DNA from 2 places in the Sporosarcina jeotgali genome. Region 1 is predicted to be linked to the other one. Evidence: predicted binding sites of a transcription regulator. Region 1 holds the regulator's gene; the other holds the start of a gene.
The links. Region 1 encodes Rex, which represses fermentation and respiration genes when NADH is low (regulators of the CRP and FNR family bind a similar motif). Its sites were predicted from a motif close to TTGTGAAATATTTCACAA; they were not measured.
Positions count from the first base shown of each region.

Region 1 (7,785 bases):
TCCCTGAGTCGGTTTTTTTATGGTCTTTATGCGTACCGTGTGCGGTTCTGCGCAATTTCCGGTACACTAAGTACATCACTTGAAAAGGATCGGATTATCTTATGAAGAAACACATACATGTCACCTCGATTGCGGAAACCGTGCAACTTGCAGAACAATTAGCCAAACTTCTTTCACCGCCTGACGTCGTTACACTCGAAGGTGACTTGGGCGCCGGGAAAACGACATTTACTCAAGCCCTCGCTAAAGGGCTTGGGGTGAGTCGCACGGTCAGCAGCCCGACCTTCACAATTATTAAGCAATATGAAGGAATCTATCCGCTCAACCATTTAGATGTCTACCGCTTAGAAAATAGCGATGAAGATCTAGGATGGGATGAATTATTTTATGGGGATGCCATTTCAATCGTGGAGTGGGCCCAATTTATTGAAGACGAGTTACCAGATCACCGCTTGGCAATCCGTATTATACGGACAGGCGATACGGAACGAATGATTGAACTTGAACCGGCAGGAAGTCATTTTATAAAGATTTGTGAGGCGATTACTCAATGATATGGTTAGGAATTGATACAGCGAATTCACCTCTATCTGTTGCGCTCGTAGAAGACGGCCGGATTTTGTGTGAGCAAACTTCGACGTTTGCACGTACTCATTCTATTCAGGCGATGCCAGCGATTGAACGTTTGTTATATGAAGCGAATCTTCGGCCTTCCGATTTGGAGGCTATTGCCGTTTCCGAAGGTCCGGGTTCTTATACAGGTGTCCGAATCGGTGTAACACTCGCTAAAACTCTTGCATGGACGCTGAAGATTCCATTAGTCGGCGTTTCCAGTTTGGAAGTCATCGCGGCGAATGCAATTCCATTTGAAGGCGTTATCTGCCCGTTGTTTGATGCGCGGAGAGAAAATGTCTATTGCGGTCTTTATCAGTCAAAGGGGGATCGATTGCATCGCATTTGGGAAGACCGTCACGGGACTCTCGAACAGTTCTTAGAGGACGTTGCTTTTATCAAGCAGCCTGTTTTGTTTATAGGGGCAGATGTAGAGATTCATAAAACAAAAATCAGTGCAACGCTTGGAGACCAAGCTGTATTTGCACCATTTCCACAACAACTTCCACGTGCATCGCAATTAATCAGTCTTGCAGAGCAACGCATACCTGCTTCAGACGTTCATCAGTTTGTTCCGAATTATCGTCGAATTCCAGAAGCTGAAGCAAATTGGATTAAAGAGCAAAAACAGGTGAAGTCCCATGATTGACTCAATTGTATATCGTCAAATGGCAGCAAAAGATATTGAAGACGTTGTGGCAACTGAAACCGAAGTTTTTACAACACCATGGTCTGCAGAAGTGTTTGCCCATGAACTGACGGGCAACGATTATGCAACCTATATTGTCGCTGAATGTGAGAATGAAGTGATTGGCCACGTAGGGATGTGGGTCATCCTTGATGAATGTCATATTACCAATGTAGCTGTCCGGAAACATCGTCAGGGATTAGGTATTGGGGAAGCGTTAATGCGCCAAGCAATGGAGCTTTGCCGAAATAATGGCGTGACAGCTATGTCACTTGAAGTCCGGGTGAGCAATGAGACAGCTAAGAATTTGTATCGCAAGCTAGGTTTTCAAGAAGGTGGAATTCGGAAAAACTATTATTCTGACGACCATGAAGATGCGCTCGTCATGTGGGTGGAGTTATGATGAAAAGAGACGTTTATATTTTAGGGATTGAAACGAGTTGCGATGAAACTGCAGCATCCATCGTGAAGAATGGAAATGAGATCATTTCCAACGTTGTTGCTTCGCAAATTGAAAGTCAAAAGCGCTTCGGCGGGGTCGTACCTGAAATTGCTTCCCGGCATCATGTAGAGGAAATTACACTCGTCATCGAGAAAGCGCTCGATGATGCAGGATTGGCTCCAAGTCAGTTAAATGCTGTAGCTGTCACGGAAGGACCAGGACTTGTCGGGGCTCTTCTAATTGGAATCAATGCAGCAAAAGCATTTGCATTCGCAAACGCGCTGCCGATTATCGGAGTACATCATATCGCAGGGCATATTTATGCGAATCAGCTCGTCCAGCCGATGGAATTCCCGCTCCTTGCACTGATTGTTTCTGGAGGACATACGGAAATGGTAATTATGCGGGAGCATGGATCATTTGAGCTCATTGGCGAGACGAGAGACGATGCTGCAGGTGAAGCGTATGATAAAGTGGCGCGTGTGTTGGGACTGCCATATCCGGGAGGCCCTCACGTTGATAAGCTGGCACTTGCGAGTGAGTCCGCAGTAGAGTTTCCAAGAGCTTGGCTGGAAGCAGACTCTTATGACTTCAGTTTTAGCGGATTGAAATCATCCGTCATTAACTATAAGCATAACTTGGAACAGCGTGGCGGTATACTGGATGCTGAGGCTGTTGCCGCAGGTTTCCAGCAGAGTGTAGTTGAAGTTCTGACAGTGAAAGCAGTAAGAGCCGCTAAAGAATATGACGTGAAGCAAGTAATTGCAGCAGGCGGTGTTTCAGCGAATAGAGGGCTTAGAAATTCATTAGAGTCGACGTTCGCCAAAGAGCATATCCCATTCAGTGTTCCGCCTATTGCGCTGTGCACAGATAATGCAGCAATGATTGCGGCTGCAGGCACACAGATGTATTTAAGTAACGTGCGGGGAGATCTATCGATGAACGGAAGACCTGGCATGCAGCTCGTATCATGGAACCAATAATAGTAACATGGAATTCGTCAAATTCAGACGATTTCCATGTTTTTTTGATACTCAGCGAATTTGGTTTGTCAATAGAGAACATTCGTACTTATGCACAATTTGTGGATAACATGTGTATAAGATGGTGTGTAGTTGATAAGTTAGGATGTGCACTTGGATAACTTTGTGGATTAAAAAGATGTTTTATGTGGACAACGTGGATAACTTTGTGAATAGTGATAAAACCGGGATTGTTAGTGTGGACAAGTTTGTGGAAAACAAGTTTAGACCGATGTCGAATTGAGGTGGACATCTGTTGACTGGTGACGGATTTTATAGTCTAATGCGGAACGCTTCTTTCATTGGAAGACACCACAGCTTTAGCACAAGAAAAAGCAGCGGAGATTTCCGCTGCTTCACGAGAAGTTAAACAGTTTCCAGTTCTTCTTGCATCATCAGCCAATCTTCAGCGTGCGTATCGTGGGTCTCTTGAAGGGAATCGATACTTGCTTGTAATTCCATGAGTTTCACATGATCATCCGCGTACTCGGGCTTAATCAGTTCTTCTTGAAGGGACGCAATTTGCTCATCCAGCTCAGCCATCTTCAATTCAGTTTGTTCAATTGCACGTTTCAAACGGCGTTCCGCCTTTTGACGTTCTTTATCCACTTCCTGAGGACGGCTTTTAATAACAGCTGTGGATTGTTTTGCAGCGAGAGATTCGGCAAGAAGCTCAGCTTGCTCTGTTTTCTTTTCGACAAAATAATCATAGTCCCCTAAGTACTCTACAGCTCCGTTTTCGCTTAAATCGAAGACTTTAGTTGCAATCCGATTAATAAAATAGCGGTCATGCGAAACAAAGAGGATGGTTCCAGGGAAGTCGTCCAATGCATTCTCAAGTACTTCTTTGCTATCAAGATCTAAATGGTTCGTCGGCTCATCCAGTACGAGTGTATTGGACTTCTCAAGCATGAGCTTTGCCAGGGAAAGGCGGGCTTTTTCACCGCCTGAAAGAGATTGAACAGGCTTGCCGACATCATCTCCTGTAAAGAGGAAGCGTCCCAGCAGCGTTCGAATATCTTTTTCGTTCATAAGTGGCCAGTCATCCCAGATTTCTTGCAGCACAGTACCGGAACCAACAAGCGTTGCCTGGTTTTGGTCATAATAGCCGAACTGTACATGAGTACCGTACCGAATATCTCCAGCTAGCAGCTCTTGGCGTTTGACGATGGTTTTCAATAACGTGGATTTGCCGACACCGTTCGGACCCAGGATGGCTATGCGGTCCTGTTTATAGACACGCATGTCAATATTCGTTGAGACAGGCTTCCCATCATACCCTACGGAAGCCTTTTCCACAGCAAGTACATCATTTCCGCTTGGACGGTCGATTGTGAATGAGAAGTTGGCGGACTTTTCATCCCCGTCAGGAGCGTCCATCCAGTCTGTCCGCTCCAATTGCTTGCGGCGGCTTTTCGCCATTTTACTTGTGGATGCACGAGCGATATTCTTTTGGATGAAATCTTCGAGCTTCGCTTTTTCACTCGATTCTTTTTCGAACATCTTACGGTCTTTCTCATAGTTCTTTGCTTTCTCGTCCAAATACGCACTGTAATTGCCTGTAAAGCGCGAGACTTTGCGTCGTGAGACCTCATATACTAATGTCACTACTTGGTCGAGGAAGTATCTATCGTGCGACACGATTAGCAGAGCCCCTTCATAGGACTTCAAATAGTTTTCTAACCAGCCAAGTGTTTCGATGTCCAGATGGTTCGTCGGTTCATCTAAAATCAGCAAATCAGGTTTGCTTAACAGCATTTTGGCTAAAGCAAGGCGTGTCTTCTGTCCGCCTGATAGTAAATCAACAGGCTTTTCATAGTCAGCGGGATAAAACCGCATTCCGTGCAATATGGAGCGGGTATCCGATTCGTACTGATAGCCACCGAGATCTTTGAACTCGACTTGAAGAGAATCATATTCGCCCATTACACGTTCTGAAGCTGCGGGGTCTCCATAGACATCTGGATCTGCCATTTGTGCTTCCAATCCGCGCAGCCGGCGTTCCATGGCTTGGAGCGGTTCGAAGACTGTCATCATTTCGTCCCACACAGATAGTTCTGTTTCGAGGCCGCTATGCTGTTCGAGATACCCGATGCGGATTCCTTTAGGGACAATAATGTCGCCAGTGTCTGCAGCAGATTCCCCGGCAATGATTTTAAGTAATGTGGATTTACCCGCGCCGTTACGGCCAACGAGCGCTACGCGATCACGATGCTGCACTTCTAATTTTACATTCTCCAATATATCAGTGCCTGAAAACGACTTCGTTACACCGTTCACTTGCAAGATTATCATCGTTTCACCTCTATTTTCATTCTACTTCAGTTTACTGGAATGGGGAGAAGGGTGCAATCACCGGCTTTACAACAGCACGCTTCTCCTGTACGATAGAAGCGATTCGATACAGCAGCAGGAGGTTTACGATGGCTGAAGAAACGGTTAAAATCCCCCAGGCAACGTCCAAACGCTTGCCGTTGTACTATCGGTTCTTACAAAATTTCGCGAATAGCGGGAAGAAACGGGTTTCTTCAAGCGAACTGAGCGAGGCGATGAAGATCGATGCAGCGACGATACGTCGTGATTTTTCGCACTTCGGTGCACTCGGCCGTAAAGGCTATGGTTACGATGTAGATTACCTCGTCAGCTTTTTTAGAAAAACACTCGACCAAGATGAAGCCACGGATGTCGCGCTAATCGGTGTGGGCAGTCTTGGACATGCATTCATGAAATACAATTTCCATAAGAATCATAATACACGCATCGTCATAGCGTTTGATCCTAAAGCGCCCCATGACGGCAAAATCATCTCGGATATACCTGTTTATCATCCAGATATGATTGAAGAAAAGTTAACGGAACTCGGAATTGACCTTGTCATTTTAACGGTGCCTTCCCGTGCTGCTCAGCAATTAACGGATCGGCTCGCGGCTGTAGGTGTTAAAGGGATTCTCAATTTCACAACAATCCGGCTAACCGTTCCACCATCGATTCGGGTCCATACAATCGACTTGTCTGTTGAACTGCAATCTCTTATTTACTTCATAAAAAATGACGTAAAAGATTCACAATTATAGGGTTGCACGAATAGTCATTTCGTGTGATATGGTGTAGAATAGACATATTCAAAGGGAGGTGTCCGGAATGTCACCAGGTATTGGAAGTCTGCTTATTATTGCTGTCATTGCCCTTCTCATTTTCGGACCGAAAAAGTTGCCTGAAATCGGCAAAGCATTCGGTTCTTCACTGCGCGAATTTAAAAACGCGACTAAAGGTCTTGTAGAAGACGACGACGCGAAAACAGATGTTAAAAAAGTGGAAGATAAGAAAGAAGTGCAATAAGTTAGGATGTCTGTCTAATGGAAGAACGTACGCTAACCATTATTGAGCATATAGAAGAAATTCGAAAACGGCTGATTACGATCGTCGTTTTCTTTGCAGTTTCAGTCATTGGCGGTTTTTTACTAGCGAAACCGCTCATTAAGTTTTTGCAGTCAAATGGACCGGCAGCGGATTTACCGCTAAACGCGTTTAACGTAATCGATCCGATTGCCATTTACTTAAAAGTGGTTGTGTTCATCGGAATCATTATTATTTTGCCAATTATCATGTACCAATTTTGGGCGTTCGTTTCCCCCGGCTTGCTGGATACGGAACGACGAGTGACGCTCAGTTATATTCCTTTTGCGTTTGTCTTGTTCCTCTCAGGAATCGCGTTTTCTTATTTTGTATTGTTGCCGTATGTCATCAAATTCATGGAGACGTTATCGGCAGATTTAGGAATTACGCAGACAATCGGCATTAATCAGTACTTTTCGTTCTTATTCCAGATTTTACTGCCGTTCGGATTCGTGTTCCAGCTTCCTGTAGTTCTACTGTTCTTGTCAAGACTCGGGTTCTTGAATCCTAATGTGCTGTCGAAGTTCCGTAAAGTCGCTTACTTCATATTGTTCGTCATTGCGGCGTTCATTACGCCTCCTGATTTAGTGTCACACTTGTTCGTGACGGTTCCGCTGTTCTTGCTGTATGAGGTGAGTATCATCATTGCTCGCGTCGGCTATAAAAAGTTCTTGAAGGCGGAAGAGAAACGGCGTGTGGAAGAAGAAGAGGCGGAACGGCTGCGGTTGTTTGCAGAGGCTAAGGCTGAGCAGCAGCGGCAGATTGACGAAGTGAATGCACGGATGAATCATCAAGATTGATCAATTGAAAAAGACTTGCTGACCGGGAAACGGTCTGGCAAGTCTTTTTTTGTTTGTCGTCTGAACATCTCCTATTAAAAGAAATGGAAGAAGGTGATAATGGATTGCTGGAGTTTTTGGAGCTCCAGTATTTTGTCATGATTGAGCATGACAATCATGACGAACCCATTCATCAGCATGTGCGAGATCATAGGGGTCCAGATGCGTTTGGATCGGTAGTAGACGTAAGAGAATACAAGTCCGGGCATTAGGTATGTCAGGATGTGCTCGAGTTCGTTATGAACGGCAGCAAAGATCAAAGCACTTACAATCGTCGCAATCCAGAAGTTTGTTTTTGTATAGATACCGCCGAATAGCACGCGGCGGAAGACGGTTTCTTCTAAAATTGGAGCGAACAGGACGATACAGATGATTAAAATCGGAGCGACAGCAGCAATTTCCGTGAGTTGTGCAGTACTCGCTGAACCTTCTGTAATGCCGATTGCTCTTTCAATGTATCCCGCAATCATTTGACCGCCCAGTGCCAAGAAGAAACCGAGAATTCCCCAAACAACGGATTTCCAAATCGATTCTTTCTTTCCTTTAAAGACGGTCCAAAACTTCTTATCGGATTGGGTAACGAGGAAAATCGCAATAATCGCGAGAATGTTCGTGACGAACAAGCCCCACGCAAATCCATTATATTTTGCAGCTTGCAGCTCGTAGCCATTGGCGGTGAAGAATGCAATCATCCCTTTAGAAATCGGGAGACTGGCAAACTGCATCGCAATGTATAAAAGAAGGATGATCAAATAGAGCATCCATGGTTTCATCGTTTTTTGCTTC
Region 1 covers NZ_CP116341.1:2,721,502-2,729,286, reverse strand. The annotation lists gene tsaE (tRNA (adenosine(37)-N6)-threonylcarbamoyltransferase complex ATPase subunit type 1 TsaE) at 102-554, shown strand; gene tsaB (tRNA (adenosine(37)-N6)-threonylcarbamoyltransferase complex dimerization subunit type 1 TsaB) at 551-1,261, shown strand; gene rimI (ribosomal protein S18-alanine N-acetyltransferase) at 1,254-1,703, shown strand; gene tsaD (tRNA (adenosine(37)-N6)-threonylcarbamoyltransferase complex transferase subunit TsaD) at 1,703-2,725, shown strand; gene PGH26_RS13735 (ABC-F family ATP-binding cassette domain-containing protein) at 3,131-5,059, opposite strand; gene PGH26_RS13730 (redox-sensing transcriptional repressor Rex) at 5,188-5,838, shown strand; gene PGH26_RS13725 (twin-arginine translocase TatA/TatE family subunit) at 5,906-6,103, shown strand; gene tatC (twin-arginine translocase subunit TatC) at 6,121-6,960, shown strand; gene PGH26_RS13715 (CPBP family intramembrane glutamic endopeptidase) at 7,035-7,785, opposite strand, start outside.

Region 2 (7,785 bases), 1.2 Mb from region 1:
CGGGCTTAGTCCTTAACAAAGATGTCAATGAGCTGACAGAACAGACTCAGCGTATTGTTGAAGGTGCTCATTACTCAATGCGTGAATACAATTTAAAGCTGGATGATGTCATTAATGATCAGCGAAACGTCTTGTACGGATTGCGTGACAACGTGTTAGATCGCAATGATGTAAACGGACTTTTGCAAACGATGTTAAAAGAAACAACAGAGTTCGTTGTTTTCGACAGCTGTCCAGATGGAGAAACTCCGGATCAGTGGGATTTCGAGCGCATCGAACGAACGATGAATTCGCTGCTTCGTAATCCGCTAGAACTGCCGCGAACATTTGAAAAGCCAATGCAAATCGTGAAGTTCTATACGGAGCCACTTGACGAATTGGTTGCATACATCCAATCATTTGAGGATAATGAGCAAGTGAACCAGCTTATTCCACAAGTTATGCTGAGCCATATCGATACAATGTGGGTGAAGCATCTAGAAGTGATGACACGGTTGAAAGAAGGAATTGGACTCCGCTCTTACGGGCAAGAAGATCCAATGCGAATTTATCAGCGCGAAGGATTGGAACTCTTCGGCAAACATTATCAAAAACTGCGCAGGGATATTGCATCTGAAGTCATTCAGTTCATGAAAATCCTAACAGAACAGCAAGAACAACAATCAGAGGAGGTTAACTCATGAAATTTCTTTCATTATTTAAAAAGACCGAGAAAACAGGCAGCGACAGCACAATCGGTTCTGAAGAACTAATGGCCGGTACAGGCGGCCCCGCTGGAGACGAGGATATCGAAACAGCGCTATCCCTTCACCCTTCATGGGAATTGCCTCAAGAACAGGAATACGTATTCCGTTTTCTTGCAAACGAACTAGAAACACTGAAACCAAACCAAATTTCATTGTCGGGAATCGATATTGACGTTGAACCGGCAACAGGTGAATTTTTGGTCAAAGCATTTTTCCGTTCATCATTAGACCAAACGATTACTGTTGGTGAAGTGGAATTAATGCTAATGGACGAAGACGGAAAGACTCTTGGATCTCAACAATTCGATTTGAGTGAGCTCGGGGAAATCGCTCCGCGCAGCGCACGTCCTTGGGTATTCGTTTTCACTAAAGACAATCTCTTCGTCGAAGAGCCGCCTAAAGAAAACTGGAAACTTGCGTTCAACGTTCAGTCTATGGTGCCTCACAAGCTAGAACTAGAAGAGTCTTGGGAGACAAGCCTTCCAGCTGAGCAAAAAGCAGCACTTGAAGAAGTTGTCGGGAACCTGCCAAAGTTGAAACCGCGTGAAGTTAACATCGCTGGATTCCAAGTTGGAAAGCAAGAAGATGGAAGCATTGCTGCATCCGTCTTCATCCGCAACGGTCACTCCAAGCAAATTAATATCGAGAAGCTGCCGCTTGAATTGATCGACGCAACAGGTGAAGTGGTTGCGAGCGGTTCGTTCGATATCGGTTCACTTCCTGTCAGTGCAAATACAACGAAGCCATGGACTTTTGTTTATCCAATTGAAATGGTTTCTAAAGAAGAACCGGATTTCTCTCGCTGGACCATCCGTGTTCCTCAGCAAAATGCATAATTTATCGATTCTCCCCCGTACAATTGAGGTTGTACGGGGGATTTTTGTATTCATAGAGTCCCTTGCGTATCGTTAACGAATTGGAATTGTGTCCTGTGTTCGAGAAATTCGTCGGCGTGTCGGAGAATTTTTGTTCCGAGACAGAGAAATAGCATTATGTGATGAAGAAATACCCCTATATGTCGGAGAAACCATTCCCAGTGATGGACAACTTCCATCCTCCAATTGCAAAATTACTCCCCAACAAAAAAGACTGCCCTTTTGGACAGCCTTCCCTAAATCTTCTTCTATTACAACTTCAAATCAGTAATGACGACTACATTCGGGTGATCCAGCAAATAGGTCACTGGCCATTCCGTTGACACTTCGCCCGCGAACAGTTTTTCAAGTGCTGCACGTTTTTTCTCGCCGAATGCTGCAACGATAAGTTTTTTCGCTTGCATGATTGATGAAATTCCCATTGTTAACGCAGTGACAGGCATCGTTTCATCTTCTGTGAAGTATTGGCTGTTCACCGCAATTGTTGACTCTGTCAGTTCGACAACGTGCGTAACAGATTCTGGTGATGTACCCGGTTCGTTAAACGCGATATGTCCATTCTCACCGATTCCAAGCAACTGGATATCCAACGGATTTTCTTTCAACAGCGTCTCATAACGAACACATTCTTCTTCTAAATTTTCTGCCATGCCGTTTTCGATATGCGTCTCTTTAAATGGCTTTTCGTTGAATAAAAGATGGTTCATGTAATACGCATAGCTGTTTTTGTGTGTTGCGGGGATCCCAACATATTCGTCAAGATTGAACGCAGTTACACTTGTAAAATCAAGATCAGATGCCACCATTTTTTCATAGACAGGCTCCATTGTACTTCCTGTTGCAAGTCCTAGAACGTTTAAGCTGCCTGCTTCTAGTTCTTCACGTACGAGTTCAACGATCTTTTCCGCACCTTGTTCTTTACTTTCAACAACAATCGTTTGAATGTTTTTCATAAACTTATACCAACTTTCTATGTGGGTTCTTCATTAATTGTAAAGCGTGCCACTGTTACGGTCAACAGGAGCCCTTTCCTCACTCTATTCCCCGATCTCCTCTTTCATAAGCTTCTATTTTTCCAACTTTTGCTTTTGTCTAAAATGTGGTGGTACTATGAACAATTTGTGAAATACGTCTCACGTACTAAAGTATTAGGGATTTCCCTAGTATTTAAATCTCTCAGATTTTATATGATGAAAGTAGTTCTTACAGAGCATACAAAACAGCTTTTAAAGGCGGTGATTGAAATGGCAAAAAAGCAAAAAAGTAACGCAGTCGCTTCATCAGAAGAATCTTCGAACTTAAAAGGAACCTTCATTATGGTAATGATCCTCGGGGTACTGATGGTAGGAGCATGGTTCGGCGCTTATTGGCTTTTCATTTCAAGATAACGAGAGAAGAAGGAGGCAGAGGTTATGCATCTGCACAAGTATGAGAAAGTTTGGCTTACGTTTGGTATGGCATCATTAGTTATTTTTCTTTTAATTATAGGATTTGCAGCATTTTGGAAAGGGACTCACCCTCAAAGTCATTTGGAAACGATTGACCAGAACAACGTGGAAGCACATGATTCTTTCAAGCCTGAAAACCTGGGTCTGACAGAAGTTGCTGACGGTAAGTATAAAGTCAATATCGTCGCTTCTGCATTCAACTACGATTTCGGCGTGGATAAAGACGAAAAGGCTGTAAAGACCATTCGTGTGCCACAGGGATCCACAGTTCTCTTTACAATTACATCCAAAGACGTTGTTCACGGATTTCAAGTTGCCGGAACGAATGTCAACATGATGGTTGAACCTGGTCACATTAGCCGGTACGAAGCGGTTATGAAAAATAAAGGCGAGTTCACAATCGTCTGTAACGAATATTGCGGCATCGGTCACCACCAGATGTTTGGAAAGGTAGAGGTGTATTAATATGGATGGAACTGAAAATAATCTTCGTTTATTCCCTAAAAAAGATGCACGGCTCTACATGTCATTCATGTATGTCACGTTCGTTTCATTACTCGTCGGCGGCCTTATGGGGCTTCTGCAGACGTTTGTCCGTTCTGGCAGATTCACGTTGCCTTTCAACATTAACTACTACACGATTTTAACGGTTCACGGAGTGATTCTTGGACTTGTATTGACAACTTTCTTCATTTTAGGATTCCAGTTTGCCCTTATGGGGAAAACAGTCGGAATTTCGGATAAACAGCGGAACGCCGGCTGGGTCTCCTTCTGGATGATGCTGGTCGGTACGATTATGGCTGCCGTTACAATCTTAGTCGGTGAAGCGAACGTTTTGTATACATTCTATGCACCGCTTGCAGCTCACCCTGCCTTTTATATCGGTCTGGCACTTGTCATTATCGGCAGCTGGGTTGGCGCGTTTACAAACTTCCGCCAGCTGTATGTCTGGAAAAAAGCGCACAAAGGTGAAAAATCCCCGCTTCTTGCGTTTATGGTTGTCATTAACATGCTCATGTGGGTCATCGCATCCCTTGGTGTTGCGATTGCAGTAGTTGTCCAATTCATCCCTTGGTCACTCGGATACACGGAAACGATCAACGTGCTCGTCAGCCGTACATTGTTCTGGTACTTCGGTCACCCGCTTGTGTACTTCTGGCTGCTTCCTGCTTATATGGCCTGGTATGCAATTATCCCGAAAATCATCGGTGGAAAACTATTCAGTGATTCACTCGCACGTCTTGCATTCATCCTGCTCTTGATGTTCTCGATTCCAGTCGGGTTCCACCACCAGCTGACAGAGCCGGGAATTGACCCTACTTGGAAATTCATTCAAGTCGTATTGACCATGATGGTTGTTATCCCTTCCTTGATGACCGCATTCTCGATTTTTGCGACTTTCGAGATCACAGGACGTAAAAAAGGTTTCAGCAGTCTCTTCGGCTGGTTCAAGAAACTGCCATGGGGCGATGTACGGTTCTTCGCGCCATTTGTCGGTATGGCGGCCTTCATCCCGGGTGGTATCGGCGGTATTATTAACGCGTCCCACCAAATGAATGCACTTGTTCACAATACGATTTGGATTACAGGTCACTTCCATTTAACGATTGCAACAACCGTTATTTTGACATACTTCGGGATTGCCTACTGGCTTGTGCCCCACTTGACGGGCCGTCGTTTAACTAAGCAATTGAACAAACTCGGAATCATCCAAACGATTATTTGGACAGTTGGTATGACAATCATGTCAACGGCGATGCACATTCAAGGCCTCCTCGGCGGTCCGCGTCGTTCTGCGTACTCTGAATACGCTGGCGGTGCACAGGTCGATACTTGGATCGGTTACCAGCTTGCACAAGCAATCGGCGGTACCATCCTGTTCATCGGTATTCTCTTGATGACATATATCTTCATTAAGCTTGCATTTTTTGCACCAAGAGGCGTCGAAGAATTCCCGATTGCTGCTGAAGATGAAGATGCACAAAAAACACCGAAAATACTTGAAAACTGGTATGTATGGATTGGTATTACGATTGCACTAATTGCTTTCGCTTATACCATCCCGATGATTGACATTATTAAACACTCTCCACCAGGATCTGTGCCGTTCAAATGGCCGATTGGCAGAATGTAAAAAAACATCCGGACTTAAAGCGACTTCGCTCTAAGTCCGGATGTTTTCATTTTACGCAGTCTCAATAGGCAGATATAAAAATGGAAATCGAGGGGACGCGAGAAGCCAGCTGTTCAACTCTTCTATCGGAACCGGCTTACTGAAATAGTACCCTTGAATTTCAAAACATCCCAGCTCTTCCAGTCGTTTCAACTGCCCGATGGTTTCTACCCCTTCAGCTACTGTATGCATATGCAGGCTCTTCGCAAGCGTTAAAATCGCGCGGACAATCGCACGGCTCTTAACATCGGTTTCAATCTTTGAAACAAACTGCCGATCAATTTTCACTTCCTGAATTGAAAAACGCTGCAAGTAAATGAACGCGGAATACCCTGTTCCAAAGTCATCAATGGATATCGGAAAGCCCATTTCTTGGACTTTTTGAATTTGCAGTTCTACGACCTTTGAATCTTCGATAGCAACATTTTCGGTAATTTCAATGATCAGATTTGCAGGGTTAATATTATATTCCTCGATGCAGCTATTTAAAAATGCGGGGAAGTAATAATGCAAAAAGTGTCTGGGGGAGATGTTGACGGAAATCGTCAAGGATCCCAGTCCTTGCTGTTCCCAGCTTTTCAATTGCCGGCAGGCTTGACTCACTGCCCACTCACCGATTTGTGTGATAAACCCCGTAGTCTCTGCGATATCGATAAACGCTCCAGGCATCAGAAGTCCTTTCTCTGGATGCTGCCATCGTATGAGTGCCTCGACACCCGTCACTTTATGCGTCAAGCTTTCAACTTGCGGCTGATAAAATAGACGAAACTCATTCATGTCTAACCCTTTTCCGAAATTCATCTCAGAATGCATTTCCTCTTCCCACTGCTCATACATATGAGGGTCATAGATTGCACGAGTTTTTCGATTGCCCAGTTTTTGAGAAGAATCCAGTGCAATTTTCGCTGCCTGAATCCCCTCGTATGCATCGTTTACGTGATCCGGATAAAAAGAGACGCCATAACTGAATGTCAAAAAAAGTTCTTGTCTCTTAATTATAATCGGCTTTCGCATCTCTGAAAGAATATGCTCCATGTCATTTCCATTTTTCTCTTTGTTATTATGATGTTCTGTAAATATGATGAAATGATCAAATGCAATCCTGGCAAAAATTGAGCCTTTAGGAAATAACGCACCAAGTCGATCTGCCACTTTTTTCAACGAGATTTTCGTGCCTTCAGGACCGAGAACACTTTGTATCGACGTAAATTGGTCCACCTTCATATATAAAAATGCTCCATAGAGTTCATTACCAGCTTTATGTATTTTATCATTCACTTTTTCAATGAAAGCATTTTCGTTGTCGATGCCTGTCAATAAATCCGTATAGGCTAAATCATGAACTCGGTCTTCCATCTCCAATCGATTCATTCGATCGAACACGAATGACAGCATATCCGCAATCGCAGCCATGAATACTTCATCCAGTTTGGACCAGTTGCGTCTTTCTACCGTTTCACAGCAAAGAATCCCGCCAATTCCCCGGCTCATAATAATAGAAGCATCCAGTAAAGATGTAATCGGGCTTCCCTTGAAATAATTGACCGGAAGTGATTGAAGCGCCTCACTTTTCGCGATATCTGAAAACGAATTCACTCGTTGATTCACAATAGCTTCAAAATAAGGCTTCGCATGGACTGCATCGAGTTGCCGAATGACAGGAATCGATACGGAATTCGCTGTAAATGTCAGATGCTCAGTAAGCGTGGTTTTGTCATCATTGAATAACCAGATACTCACACGATCCGCCTGCATAATCCCTGCTATATTTTCACAAAGTTCATAAAGGACATCTCTCATGGATTCCGGGGTGAGCTCCAGCTGCTTCGCTTGTTTAAACAGCTGATGTTGCTGTTCTTGCATTCTTGCTATAAACTCCGTTAACTCTTTCTTTGATCTGTTCATGCACAAGCACCTCCTCAAAAGGCTCTATCTACTGTCTTTATCGGTATCAAACGTGCTTTTATGATGGTTTTCACTATCTGTTCATCTATAACTATAATTCGACAAAAGAAGTACTTTCCCTTCAAAGTTTTCTGTAAAATCTGTTCTTTTAACCCTACTAGTTTGCTATACTAATAGTGAATGACTATTCACTTTTTGGAGGTTGGAAAATTGGTGATTGAACATGAAAAGGATCTTCAACAGACATGGGAAGAAATCGAGCGGCAGCTGAACGACAATTCCGCACCGATTCAAGGATTGAATGTGAGTTATGGTTTTAATTTATCGGGGAATGAAGCGGGGAATTACGTGTTAACGTTCGCAGACAACCAAGCCAGCGTCACAGCAAAAGAAACCGACATCGCGGATTGTACGTTAACCATGAAAGTCGAGGACTTCTATAAATTACTCGCAGGCAAGTTAAACACCACCACCGCCTTCATGATGGGCAAACTAAAAGTAAAAGGAAGCCTCGGACTTGCACTCAAACTGGAAAACATTTTGACACAGTATCGTTTTTAACTACTTCTCACTATCTTTTTATTCCCAGTTCAAACAATGACATTCTATTTACAGACACACCGTTGATTGAAGCGAAA
Region 2 covers NZ_CP116341.1:719,923-727,707, reverse strand. The annotation lists gene secA2 (accessory Sec system translocase SecA2) at 1-683, shown strand, start outside; gene PGH26_RS03285 (accessory Sec system S-layer assembly protein) at 680-1,582, shown strand; gene PGH26_RS03280 (glucosamine-6-phosphate deaminase) at 1,873-2,565, opposite strand; gene PGH26_RS03275 (cytochrome c oxidase subunit 2A) at 2,866-3,009, shown strand; gene PGH26_RS03270 (cytochrome c oxidase subunit II) at 3,034-3,534, shown strand; gene PGH26_RS03265 (b(o/a)3-type cytochrome-c oxidase subunit 1) at 3,536-5,203, shown strand; gene PGH26_RS03260 (sensor domain-containing phosphodiesterase) at 5,255-7,147, opposite strand; gene PGH26_RS03255 (SCP2 sterol-binding domain-containing protein) at 7,361-7,708, shown strand.
Region 2: PGH26_RS03275 (cytochrome c oxidase subunit 2A) is a predicted target of Rex. The motif match lies at 2,741-2,758, and genes of this name have one in related genera.